DNA from 3 places in the Janthinobacterium glycogeni genome. Region 2 is predicted to be linked to each of the others. Evidence: predicted binding sites of a transcription regulator. Region 2 holds the regulator's gene; each other region holds the start of a gene.
The links. The regulator FNR, encoded in region 2, switches genes on or off when oxygen is low (the NO sensors DNR and NnrR bind a similar motif). The targets are predictions, from matches to a motif close to TTGATNNNNATCAA.

Region 1 (4,267 bases), on a different contig from region 2:
GTTTTCCTTCATGGCGAAATGCTCCCGGCTGGCGTGCAGCGCAGGCGCGTCGGAGAACAGCTGGTCGTAATAGTGCGCCGTGTTGGCGATGGCTTGCACGCGGCGCGCCGACAGGCGCAGCACTTGCGCATCGTCGACCCGGTTGGCGCGGTATTCCAGCTTGAGCGCTTCGCGCAGCGCCGCCTGCGCGGGGCCGTCGAGCGCCGCGTACGCCTTGCCATGCTGTTCCTGCGCGGCCAGTTCCAGCCAGGCCGTCAGTTCGCGATGCAGCCAGTCGGCCGTCCAGTCGGGCGCCTGGTAGGCGCCGTGGCCCCAAATGGAGCCCAGCTGCATGCCGCCGACGGATTGCCAGGCCGTCTGGCCGTCGAGGATGCCCTCGCGGTCGAACAGCTGACGGCCGTCCTGCGCCAGCACTTGCGCGGGAATGGGCGGCGCCTGCCGGTACACTTCCGTGCCGTAGTAGCCGAGCAGCGAAAACGTCACGATCAGCACACCGATCAGGGTGAACCAGAGTTTTTTGTAGGGACCCATGGGTCTTTCCTTTGTCAGTGCACCGCAGCCGGCGCAAAGCGCTCGAACAGGATATTGTTTTCAGTATGGATGTGCGCCATCAGGTCTTCGCGGAAGGTGCGCAAGCCCGTGTACAGCGCACGCCAGGTGGTGCAGGCGCCGCCAGGTGCGGTGATATCGTTCGTCATTGCCTCCATGGCGCGCAAGGCTACGCCATGGTCGTCATGCTCCATGCGCATGACGTTGATGGGCGCGCCGGCTCGCGGCCCCTGCCCGCGCACGATCATGGGGAACAGCACGTCTTCTTCCTTGCGCATATGGCTTTCCAGTTCCTGAGCCATGGCCGACAGGTGTTCCGCCAGCCCGTGCGGACAGTCGGCGCGGTCGCCATGCACCTGCTCGACCTTGCGCGCCAGGCGTATCAGCTCGGGCAGCTGCTCGCGGTGCACGGCGTGGTAGCGCGCCAGGATATGTTCCACCAGTTCGGTGGCCGAGGCGTCCTGCCAGTCACGCTCGCCGCTGGCATCTGCGCGTCCGGCCAGCACTTGCAGTTCCTCGACGATGGGCGCCGTGTCCACGCCGGCCGCTTCGGCCGCCGCGCGCAGGGTCTTGTTGCCGCCGCAGCAGAAATCGAGGCGGTGCGCATCGAACAGGCGCGTGGCGCCAGGGATGCGGCGGGCCAGCTGGCCCAGAGATTGTTCGATCAGTTCCATAGATGCTCCTTGAGGATGAATGGGGGGTGTTTTATTGGACTGCGCCCGCGTGGTAGACGCCGGGCACGGGGTCGCCCGTCACTTCCAGCACGCCCACGGCACCCTTGCCGGCGCGCGACAGCGCATGGTCGACCAGCAGATAGCTGCCGGGGTGCTGTACCTTGAGTTCGACGATGGTGGCGCCGCCCGGTGCGACGAGCGTCGTTTGCACGTCGTTTTTCGGGCTGCTGATCGAGCCTTCGCTGTACACCTTGTCGAAGATCTCGCCGATGATGTGGAACGATGAAATCTTGTTCGGGCCGCCGACGCCGAAATAGATGCGCACCGTCTCGCCGACTTTGGCCTGCAATTTGTGCGTCTTGCTCAGGGCGCCCACTTCGCCGTTGAAGACGTAGTAGTCGGGCAGTTCATTGGCCATTTTTTCCAGGTTCGGTTCCTGGTGCACGGGCGCGCCGTGCGGACGGCCCGTGTACATCTCGCCCTGCATCACGTAGTACTCGCGGTCGACTTTTGACAGGCCGCCTTCGGGTTCGACCAGGATCATGCCGTACATGCCGGCCGCGATATGCTGCGGCACGAGCGGCGTGGCGCAGTGGTAGACGAACAGGCCCGGATTGAGCGCCTTGAAGGTCACCGTTTTTTCCTGCCCCGGCGCCACCTGCGTGTGCTGTCCGCCGCCATGGCCGCCCGTCACGGCGTGCAGGTCGATCGAATGGATCATCTTGCTGTCCTTGGCATTGAACAGGGTCAGTTCCACCGTGTCGCCCACTTTGGCGCGCAGCATCGGGCCCGGTACTTGCCGGTTGAAGGTCCAATACGTAAAACTGGTGCCGTCATCGAGCTTGCCCGGCAGTTCCACCGTCTCCATGCGGTATTTCAGGGTTTGCGGCGCGCGCGCGCCGATGGCGGAAGGTACGTGCGCCGGATTGGCGGCCACGCTGACGGCCGAGGGATCGGGGCCGCGCATCGGCGACGGCGCAGGCGTGTACAGGGCTAGCGCGGCCGCCTGGCTCGACTCGCCGGCTGCGCTGGCAGGCGCCGCCGTCTCGGCCAGCGAGGTGCCAGTCACTTCCAGCTTGCCTTCCATGCCGATCTGGCGGTGGCCGGGAATCGAGCAGTAATAGGTGAACGTGCCGGCGCGCGTGACCTTGAAACGCACGGTGGTGCTGCCGCTATTGGCGCTGAACTTGGCGGACGCCACGTTCAGTTCAGGGATCAGCAGGTCGTGCTCGGCGCCTTCGCCGCTTTTCAGCACAAGTTCGACCGTGTCGCCCACCTTGGCCGCCAGCACGGGGTTGACCTGGCCCTTGGCATCGATGAATACCATCTTGCCGTCGACGATATTGGTTTGCAGTTCATAGCGCTTGAGCGCGGCGGCGGCGGCAGGTTTGGCCGCAGTGGCGGCGGCGCCGGCCGGCAGGCTCGCCTGGGCTTGCACGGACAGAGGGAATGCCAGGACGCAGACGGCGGCGGCAATGGCGCGGAGGGAGGGAGTCGTTTTCATCAGGCTTTCCTTGGTCTTGTATGCCGGTTCGGCCCCCTTACCTAGGCAATCCGTGTGCCAGGAAAAACTTGTTTTAAATCAACGATTTGAAAAATGCAGGGTCGTAATGACCCTTGTTTGTCGTGGTTCGTTGTACCCTGCATGGTACTTATGACCACCACCGCCATCCACCTGCTGCTGCTCACCGACCTGGTCGCCGACTTGCCCGTGGCCGTGCGCCTGCAGCGCCTGGTGGGCAGCCTGCGCGCGCACTTCGGCTGCGAGGCCGTGGCCTTGCTCAAGCTCGACGGCGAGCACCTGCGCCCCGTGGCGATGGCCGGCCTGGCCAGCGATGCGCTGGGACGCCGCTTCGCCGTCGCCGACCATCCGCGCCTGGCCGCCATCCTGCAGCGGCGCGGCGTGCTGTGCTTCCATCACGACAGCTCCCTGCCCGATCCCTACGATGGCCTGATCGCCGAGCGGGCCGGCGAACCGCTGCCCGTGCACGACTGCATGGGCATGGCGCTGGACCTGGAGGGCGAACGCTGGGGCGTGATCACGCTCGACGCGCTGCGGGTGGGCACCTTCGATACGCAGGCCCAGCGCGACCTCGGCGAGCTGGCCTGCGCCATCGAGGCGGCCGTGCGCGTGACCCGTCTGGAGAGCGAAATCCGCGCCCTGCGCCTGTCGGGCGGCGCCATGCTGGCCGATGCGCAGGCGCCGCGCGAGGAACACGATTTCGTCGGCCAGAGCAGCGCCATCACGCACTTGCTGCACGAATTGCAGGTGGTAGCCGATTCCGAACTGCCCGTGCTGCTGCTGGGAGAGACGGGCGTGGGCAAGGAATTGTGCGCGCACCGCCTGCACCGGCTGTCGCGCCGCGCGGGCAAGCCATTGATCCACGTCAATTGCGCGGCCTTGCCGGAATCGCTGGCCGAGAGCGAATTGTTCGGCCATGTGCGCGGTGCGTTTTCCGGCGCCGTCAGCGACCGGCCCGGCCGTTTCGAGGCGGCCGAGGGGGGCACCCTGTTTCTCGATGAAGTGGGGGAATTGCCGCTGTCGATACAGGCCAAGCTGCTGCGCACCTTGCAAAATGGCGAAATCCAGCGCCTGGGCGCGGACCGGCCGCGCCGGGTCAACGTGCGCGTGATCGCCGCCACCAACCGCAGCCTGCGCGAGCATGTGCGCGACGGCTCGTTCCGCGCCGACCTGTATCACCGTTTATCCGTGTATCCCGTGCCGATTCCGCCGCTGCGCGAGCGGGGCAATGACGTGCTGCTGCTGGCGGGCGGTTTCCTGGAACTGAACCGCGCGCGCCTGGGCTTGCGCAGCCTGCGCCTGTCGGCCGCGGCGGAAAACGCGCTGTGCCACTACCGCTGGCCGGGCAACGTGCGCGAACTGGAACATGTGATCAGCCGGGCCGCGCTGAAAGCCGTGATCCGCGGCGCGGACCGCAAGGACATCGTGACCCTGGAAACGGATATGCTCGACCTCGATGCGCTGGAAGCGCCGGCCGGCGCGGACGCGCCGCCGCCTGCGCCGGCCGCGTGCGGCATGCCGG
Region 2 (4,267 bases):
CGGGCTTTACCTTTGTCGGCTACTTCACGCCGATCAAGGAACTGGCGCGCGAGGTGACCACCCTCAATTTCGGTCCCTGGGAATGGTTCTGGGTCTTGTTCTACAGCCTGGCAACCTACGGCAACGCGGGCTGGCTGCGCGAGCAGGTGTGCAAATACATGTGCCCCTACGCGCGCTTCCAGAGCGCCATGTTCGACCAGGACACCCTGATCATCACCTACGATGCCAAGCGCGGCGAACCACGCGGCGCCATGAGCAAGAAGGCCGGCAACAACGACAAGCTGGGCGACTGCATCGATTGCACCTTGTGCGTACAGGTGTGTCCGACCGGTATCGATATCCGCAACGGCCTGCAGTATGAATGCATCGGCTGCGCCGCCTGCGTCGATGCCTGCAACAGCGTGATGGACAAGGTCGAGCGGCCACGGGGGCTGATACGCTACAGCACCGACCATGCGATGGAAAACAACTTCAATTCGAAGCAGATCCGCCAGCGCGCCATGCGCCCGCGCGTGCTGATCTACACGTCCATCCTGGCCCTGATCATCATCGCCGTGTGTACTTCGCTGGCGCTGCGCACGCCGCTGAAAATGGACGTGATCCGCGACCGCGGTTCGATGGGACGCGAAGTGGAAGACGGCATGATCGAAAACGTCTATCGTCTGCAGATCATGAACACCTCCGAGCAAAGCCAGCATTTCAAAATCAGCGCTTCCGGCTTGCCGGGCCTGACCTTGCTGACGCGCGAAGAAGTGACCTTGCAGCCGACGGAAACGCTGGGCTGGCCGATCCGCCTGCGCGTGCCGCACGGCGTCGGCGAAAAGGGCTCGAACAAGATTGCGATCGAATTGCACTCGCTGGACGACCCGTCGCTGCATGTGCGTGAAAGCGCGGTCTTCATCGTGCCACGTTAACAAGGAAAGGCGGACGGGGACCGGCTGCCCTCGCCGCCACGAAGTTGCAGGAAGGTCAGTCCCCGCATGGGGACTGGCCGTTTACACAGGAGAAATACCATGTCCGACAGTCTGAAACTGCAACCTCCCGTTGCACCGTGGTACAAGCATCGCTGGCCATGGCTGCTGATGATCGGTCCCGGCCTGTCCGTGGTCGTCGGCAGCTTCATGGGCTATATCGCGTTTACGCAGCCCGACGCGCTGGTGGTGGGCGACTATTACAAGCAGGGCAAGGCGATCAACCAGGATTTGAAGCGCGACACGATCGCCAGCGACCTGGCCATGGATACGACCCTGTCATATGACGTCGCTGCAGCGCGCCTCAGCGGTTCCGTGCACAGCTTCGGCAAGGCGTACCAGAAGCCTTTGCTGCTGCACCTGGCGCATGCGACCCTGCCGGAAAAGGATATCAAGCTGCTGGTGCAGCCCGATGCGGCCGGCAATTTTTCCGTGGCGCTGCCGATGCTCGAGCGCAGCCGCTGGCAGGTGCTGGTGGAAAACGACAAACGCGAGTGGCGCCTGTCGGGCATCTGGACCTGGCCGCTGCAACGCAGCATCGCGCTGCATGCCGATGAGGAACTATAACGTACAGTGCCGGGAAAACCGTAGCGAGCGGCAGTGATTTGTGGCTGAGAAGCACAGCTGTGCTATGCACGGGGGCGCCGAGCCAGCGAGCATCGCAGGCCGCAAAGCGCGACGCGCAGTAGGTTTTGACGGTGCTGTTATTTGCAGACGTCCGTGCCGGCCGTAATAGCCTTCAACTTGGCCGGCTGCAGGATCTCGATCTCGCGGTTGGAGACGCGCAGCCAGCCTTCCTTCTTGAATTTCGACAATAAACGGCTGACGCTTTCGATGGTCAGGCCCAGGTAGTTGCCGATTTCCTCGCGCGACATGCGCAGTTGAAATTTGCTGGCCGAATAGCCGCGCGCTTCATAGCGCGACGCCAGGTTGACGATAAAGGCGGCAAAACGCTGCGTCGCCTGCATGTTGCCCAGCAACAGCATGACACTTTGCTCGCGTGTGATTTCCTGGCTCATCATGCGATGGAAATGGCGCAGCAGGGTCGGCATATTGCCCAGCAATTGTTCCAGGCTGGAAAACGGGATTTCACACACTTCGCTGTCTTCCAGCGCCACCGCATTACAGTGGTGGCGGTCGGCGCTGATGGCGTCCATGCCCAGCAGTTCGCCGGCCATCTGGAAACCCGTCACCTGCTCTTCGCCGCCAGGATTGATCTGGTAGGTCTTGAAGTGCCCCAGGCGGATCGCATACAGATTCTGGAACGAGTCGCCGATGCGGAACAGCGAAGCGCCGCGCACGATCTTGCGCCGGCGGCCGATGATCTGGTCGAGCCTGTCCATGTCGCCCACATCGAGGCCCATCGGCAGGCACAATTGATGCATGCTGCAGGTCGAGCATCGCGCACGCAACGCTTCCACGGTCACTGTGGGCAAGGTCGGAGTAAGGAGCGCTTCAGTCATGTCGGTACCTTTTAGAAAATGCAATAAGAAGTTTACTGCATACAGGGTTGCCGTGTGCCAATTTCACCGCAATTTCGGCGAATAAACCACGTCCAGCCTTTAATTATATGGCAACATCGTCAAAAGCCCATGCGGAGAGGGCAATTTGCGTGGCGGCGCTTGCTAAGCTGGGGTATTGATAGGAAAATTCCTGACAGCATTATCTGCCGCCTGTGCCGCCCGGTACTGAAAAGGAAATCATGAAGCCTCTCGGCATCAAAGCAAAAGTCGCGCTGGCCACCAGCCTGACCTCGATCGCCATGATCGCGCTGGTCACCATGATCCAGGTGCAGCACATGCGCGCCGACTTCACCCGGGTACTGCTGAGTCAGCAGTCGTCGCTGATCACCCGCACCGCCGCCGAACTCGACGACAAGCTGGCCATGCTGCTGCAGATCGTCACCCTGACGGCCCGGCAGCAGCCGCCGGAACTGATCGCCCAGCCCGCCCAATTGCGCGACTACTATTCGCGCCGCTCGATGCTGGTGCTGTTCGACGACGTGCTGGTGCTCGACGCGCACGGCGCCGTCGTGGCCGACATGCCGGAAGTGGCGGGGCGCGCCGGCATCAACGTCGCCGAGCGCGAGTATTTCCAGACCGTGCTGCGCACGCGCCAGCCCATGATCACCGAGCCGATGCTGGGCAAATCGAGCGGCATGCCCATCGTGCAGATGGCCGCGCCCGTGCTGGCCGCCGATGGCCAGGTGGCCGGCGTGGTGATCGGCGTGCTGCGCCTGTACAAGGACAACCTGCTGGGACGCCTGCGCTCGGAAAAGATCGGCAAGAGCGGCTATTATTTCATCCTCACGCGCGGCGCCGTGCCGCGCTACGTGCTGCATCCCGATACCAGCCGCTTGCTGCAGCCGCGCCAGCCGAACGCCAACCTGACGACCACGCAGCTGCTGAAGATGGATGGCGAAGGCAGCATGGTCAGCACCAACAGCCGCGGCATCACGGCCGTCAACAGCTTCAAGCGCCTGAAATCGGTGAACTGGCTGCTGGCCGCCTCGCTGCCCCTCGACGACGCCTTCGAACCGTTCGACGGCGTGCTGTACCGTCTGGTGCTGTGGAGCATACTCGCCTCGCTGCTGGCCGCAGCCGTGCTGGGCTGGGTCACCGTGCGCCTGCTCTCGCCGCTGGTGCGCCTGCGCGACACCCTGCAGGCGCTGCGCACCAGCGGCAGCCGCTTCACGCCCGTACCGGTGCTGCAGCGCGACGAAATCGGCGAACTGACGGAAGCGTTCAACGGCCTGATGGGCGAACGCGACCGCCTGCAGCAGGAACTCGAAGCGCGCGCGGCGGAGCTGGAGCAGGAGCGCGACCGGGCCGAGGCGGCCAACCGCGCGAAGAGCGATTTCGTGGCCAACATGAGCCATGAAATCCGCACGCCCCTCAATGCCGTGCTGGGCATGGTGTATTTGCTGGGCAATACCAAGCTCGACACGGAACAGCGCAAATATCTGACCATGGTGCGCGTGGCGGGCCAGTCGCTGCTGGGCATCCTCAACGACGTGCTCGATTATTCGAAGATCGAGGCACGCCGCATGGAATTGTCGCCCGTCGAATTCGACCTCGACGAGGTCATGAACACGCTGGCCACGACGATGACCATGAATGCGGGCGAAAAGGAACTGGAACTGGCCATCGCCGTCGAGCCCGACGTGCCGCGCCGCCTCGTGGGCGACGCCCAGCGGCTGCAGCAAATTCTCGTCAACCTGGCCGGCAACGCCATCAAGTTCACCGAGAGCGGCGAAGTGGTGGTGGCCGTCAGCCTGGCCGAGAAAGACAACCGCC
Region 3 (4,267 bases), on a different contig from region 2:
AAAACGCGCAGCGCCTCGACGTCCGGCGCCTGGCGCAGCTGCAAAAAGCGCCGTACACCGTGTTCCAGCTGGACGCGACGGCGTATCCGGGCAGCAGCGGCAGCCCCTTGTTCGATCCCGAGACCGGTCTCGTCTACGGCATCGTCAACATGGTGTACGTCAAAGGCCTCAAGGAGGCGGCCATCAGCGCGCCGAGCGGCATTACTTACGCGATTCCAGGCAGCTACATGCAGGCGATCTTGCTGAAAAACAAATGAACAATCAGTTGCGCCCCTGCCTCAGCCGGTCGGTAATGCCGGGCTCATCCCATGTCGGAAAAAAAAAGGGGTAAAACGACCGTTCACCCCCATGCTGTTCCATCAGGCCACCGTATTTGCGGATCTGGGCGCCCATGTAATCGAGGTCCAGCCGTAGCAGCACGGCCGGCGCCCCCACGCGCGTGCACTCGCGCTCGCCGCCGAAGTCCTGGAAACCCAGCATGCGCTTGTAAAACACCACGTGGCGCGGGTTGACTTCGATCACGTAATCGGTAAAGCCGTGGATATTGTGGGCATAAATATAAGAAATATGAATCAGCGCCGCAAACACGCGCTTGCTCACGCCCTTGTCGATGGCCAGGCGCGACGGTTCGCACAGGCGCCGGCCCTGCTCGCGCAGGATGTCGAGCTTGTCGCGGAAGTTTTCATCGGCGGGCAAGCCCGTCTCGTCATTGTCAAGGCACAAGGTCATGGTGCCGACGGTGGTGCCGGCCGTTTCCGCAAACAGCGTGATTTTATTGAGCGCATGCGCGATGCCGGGATCGACGGCATAGCCGCGCCAGCCGTACATCTTGCGGATCAGCAAACTTGCCGCTTCGCGCCGCCCACGCGAATTGGCCATGCGGATATGAAAGCGCTGCAGGTCGAGCTCGTGCTCCATGGCCGGGTCGATCTGCCCCTCGCCCACCACCAGGTCGCTGAAGCTACCTGGCGTGTCGAAGGAAATAATAGGTTCATCTTCAAAGCTCATCTTGTCCTCACGTTCATCGGCAGCCGTCGAGACGGACTGAAGCCAATGCCTTGTGACAAGAGAAAAACTGGAGAAGTTCCCAGCAATAGCTAAAAAAACAGAAGAAATTTGCCTTTAGATAGCAAAATAGCACGCTGAAATTTGCCTGCAAGTACAAAATGACAAATATAAGTGCTGTTTTGATATTGCCGAGGCCGTTGCTAAAAAAAGCTCTCCGGGATCAGCAAGACGTCGCCCGGCCGCATCATGACATTGGCGGAAATATCGCCATCCTTCAGCAAATCGTCGAGCCGTACCGCCAGCTGCTGCTGGTTGCCTTCGCGCATGCGGATGATGCTGGCTTTGTTGCCCGCCGCGAAGTCGGTGATGCCCCCCACGGCGATGAGCACGTCCATCAGCGACATGCCCTGCCGGTACGGCAGCGCCTGCGGCTTGGCCGCCTCGCCGATCACCCGGATCTGCTCGCCGTACGGCCCCGAGAAATTGGTGACGATGACCGTCACCACGGGCTGCTGGATGAACTTGCTCAAGGCTTGCTCGATATCGCGCGCCAGCTGCGTCGACGTCTTGCCGCTGGCGGCCAGATCCTCGACCAGCGGCGTGGTGATCTTGCCGTCCGGCCGCACGGCCACCGTCAGCGATACTTCCGGATTGCGCCAGACGATGATGTTGACGGAGTCGCCCGGACCGATCAGGTAATCGTGCAGGGGAGCGCTGTCGTCGGAAGGCGCCAGCGGATAGCGGGTGCGGCAGGCGCCCAGCAGACTGGCGGCGCCGGCCAGGACCAGCGTGTTGCAGAGAAATACACGGCGAGATGGATTCATGCGGAGCCTCTTCGAGTCGATGCGCGTCCATGGGCAGCCCCGCAGAACCAGCCTGGGCCGCGAACTTCCTATGATTATTAAAACCCGGCAAGTCAACCTTGAGGCGTATCAAGAAGCAATCATCTTGGGAAATCTTGCTCCGCAGCCGCCCTATACTTTGCTTACTCAACAAGCAAGTATTTTTTGCAAGACGTCGTCGCCAGCCCATCTCCCGTGCAGCACCGCCATCTGAAGGAAGCGACATGGAACAATTGATACAGCAACTGCTTTCCGGCTTGAAAGGTATCTGGAAGTACCGCTGGCATGCGGTGCTGGTGGCGTGGCTGGTGGCCATCGGCGGCTTCATCAAGGTGATCACCCTGCCCGACGACTACCAGACGTCGGCGCGCGTGTTTGTCGATACGCAAACCATCCTCAAGCCGCTGATGTCCGGCATGACCAGCGTGCCGAACACGGAACAGCAGGTGGCCATCATGAGCCGTACCCTGCTCAGCCGTCCGAACGTGGAGCGGGTCATGCGCATGGTCGACCTCGACCTGGACTCGAAGACCGTGCGCGAGCACGAGGCCCAGCTGGACGAGTTGATGAGCCGCATCAAGATCACGGGCACCAACGCCTATGACATCTACACCATCAGCTACAGCGGACGCGACCCCAAGCTCGTGCGCGACGTCGTGCAAAGCCTGCTGACCATCTTTGTCGAAGGCAGTTTCCAGGGCAAAAAAGGCGATTCTCAGAAGGCCGTGCAGTTCATCGACGAGCAGATCAAGAATTACGAGGACAAGCTGAGCGCGGCGGAAAACCTGGTGAAGGAATTCAAGATCCGCAACAACCTGCTGCTGCCGCGCCAGGGCATCGACTATGGCAGCCAGTTGCTGATGTCGTCCGATAGCCTGAACAATGCCAAGCTGGAACTGGTCGAGGCGGAACAGGCGCGCAAGGCCATCCAGAGCCAGATCGAGGGCGACGAGCCCGTGCTCGACATGGAGCCGAATGCGGCGTCCATCACGAATCCCGAACTCGACGAGCGCATCGCCTCGCTCAACAAGAACCTCGACAACCTGCGCATGCAATTTACGGAATTGCACCCCGATATCATCGCCTCGAAGCGGCTCATTGCCCAGCTGGAAGAACGCAAGATCGAGGAAAGCAAGCTGAAAACGGCGTCCGGCGACCCGGGCAAGAACTACAGCCCCATGCTGCAGCAGTTGAAGGTGGCGCTGACGGACGCGGACGCCAAGGTGGCCGCCATCCGCGCCCGCGTGCAGGAATACACGGCGCGCAACGAACGGCTGCTGGCGCAGAGCAATGCCGTGCCCGAGGTCGAATCGCAACTGGCGCAGCTCAACCGCGACTACATCATCAACAAGGAAAACTATGAAAAGCTGATCGGCCGGCGCGAAGCGGCCAAGCTGTCGGGCGAACTCAGTTCCACCACCGAAATGATGGCCTTCAAGATCATCGACCCGCCCACGGTGCAATATGCGCCCGTCGGCCCGAACCGGCCGCTGCTGTTCAGTGCGGCGCTGGGCGCGGCGCTGGTGGCGGGCGTCGCCACGGCCCTGCTGATCAGCCAGGTGCGCCCCACCTTCCTCAGCCCCGCGGAACTGCGCGACGCGACGGGCTTGAACGTGCTGGGCACCGTATCGATGAACTGGACGCCGCTGCAGCAGGTACGCCGCCGCCGCGCCCGCTATGGCTTCGGCGCCTGCCTGGGCAGCCTGTTCCTGCTGTACGGCGGGGTCATGACGGCCGCGCTGCTGAAATTCTAGAGCCACCAAGGGAGCGACGATGAGCAGCAAGGACAGCGGCAAGCAGGAACCCACGATCCTCGGCGTGGCCGAGGCCGGCGTGCCCTATGGCGTGGATGGCGCGCAGGCGGCCCGGTCGCCCCAGTACCGGGCCCTGAACCTGGACCGGCTGGCCGAGCAAGGCATGCTCACGCACGATGGCGGGCGCAGTTCGGTGGCCGAGGATTTCCGCATCATCAAGCGCCCGCTGCTGCGCCAGGCGCGCGCCAGCGGCGCCGAGGCCATCCGCCACGGCAACCTGATCGTCGTCACCAGCGCCATGCCCGGCGAAGGCAAGACCTACTGCGCCATCAACCTGGCCATGAGCATCGCCATGGAAATGGATATCACGGTGCTGCTGGTCGATGCCGACGTGGCGCGCCCGTCCGTGCTGAAAGTGCTGGGCCTGCCGCCCGAACCGGGGCTGATGGACGTGCTGCTCGACCCGCAACTGGCCATGGCCGACGTGATCCTGAAAACCAATGTGGACAATCTGAGCATCCTGCCCGCCGGGCGCAGCAACAAGCACGCGACGGAATTGCTGGCCAGCCGGGCCATGAGCCGGCTGCTGGCCGAAATCGCCAGCCGCTATGGCGACCGCATCGTCGTCTTCGATTCGCCGCCCCTGCTGATCACCAGCGAAGC

Region 1: the regulator FNR is predicted to act here: its motif matches at 2,796-2,809, upstream of nirK (copper-containing nitrite reductase).
Region 3: the regulator FNR is predicted to act here: its motif matches at 1,931-1,944, upstream of ACQ4W4_RS10485 (XrtA system polysaccharide chain length determinant).

The regions. Positions count from the first base shown of each region.
Region 1 is NZ_JBNYXP010000002.1:139,820-144,086, forward strand. Features, by position in the region: gene ACQ4W4_RS06195 (nitric-oxide reductase large subunit) at 1-531, opposite strand, end outside; gene ytfE (iron-sulfur cluster repair protein YtfE) at 546-1,223, opposite strand; gene nirK (copper-containing nitrite reductase) at 1,255-2,727, opposite strand; gene norR (nitric oxide reductase transcriptional regulator NorR) at 2,878-4,267, shown strand, end outside.
Region 2 is NZ_JBNYXP010000006.1:376,080-380,346, reverse strand. Features, by position in the region: gene ccoG (cytochrome c oxidase accessory protein CcoG) at 1-914, shown strand, start outside; gene ACQ4W4_RS16830 (FixH family protein) at 1,014-1,538, shown strand; gene fnr (fumarate/nitrate reduction transcriptional regulator Fnr) at 1,676-2,434, opposite strand; gene ACQ4W4_RS16820 (response regulator) at 2,674-4,267, shown strand, end outside.
Region 3 is NZ_JBNYXP010000003.1:438,814-443,080, forward strand. Features, by position in the region: gene ACQ4W4_RS10470 (S1 family peptidase) at 1-257, shown strand, start outside; gene ACQ4W4_RS10475 (N-acyl amino acid synthase FeeM domain-containing protein) at 262-1,008, opposite strand; gene ACQ4W4_RS10480 (XrtA/PEP-CTERM system exopolysaccharide export protein) at 1,209-1,832, opposite strand; gene ACQ4W4_RS10485 (XrtA system polysaccharide chain length determinant) at 2,075-3,604, shown strand; gene ACQ4W4_RS10490 (XrtA-associated tyrosine autokinase) at 3,624-4,267, shown strand, end outside.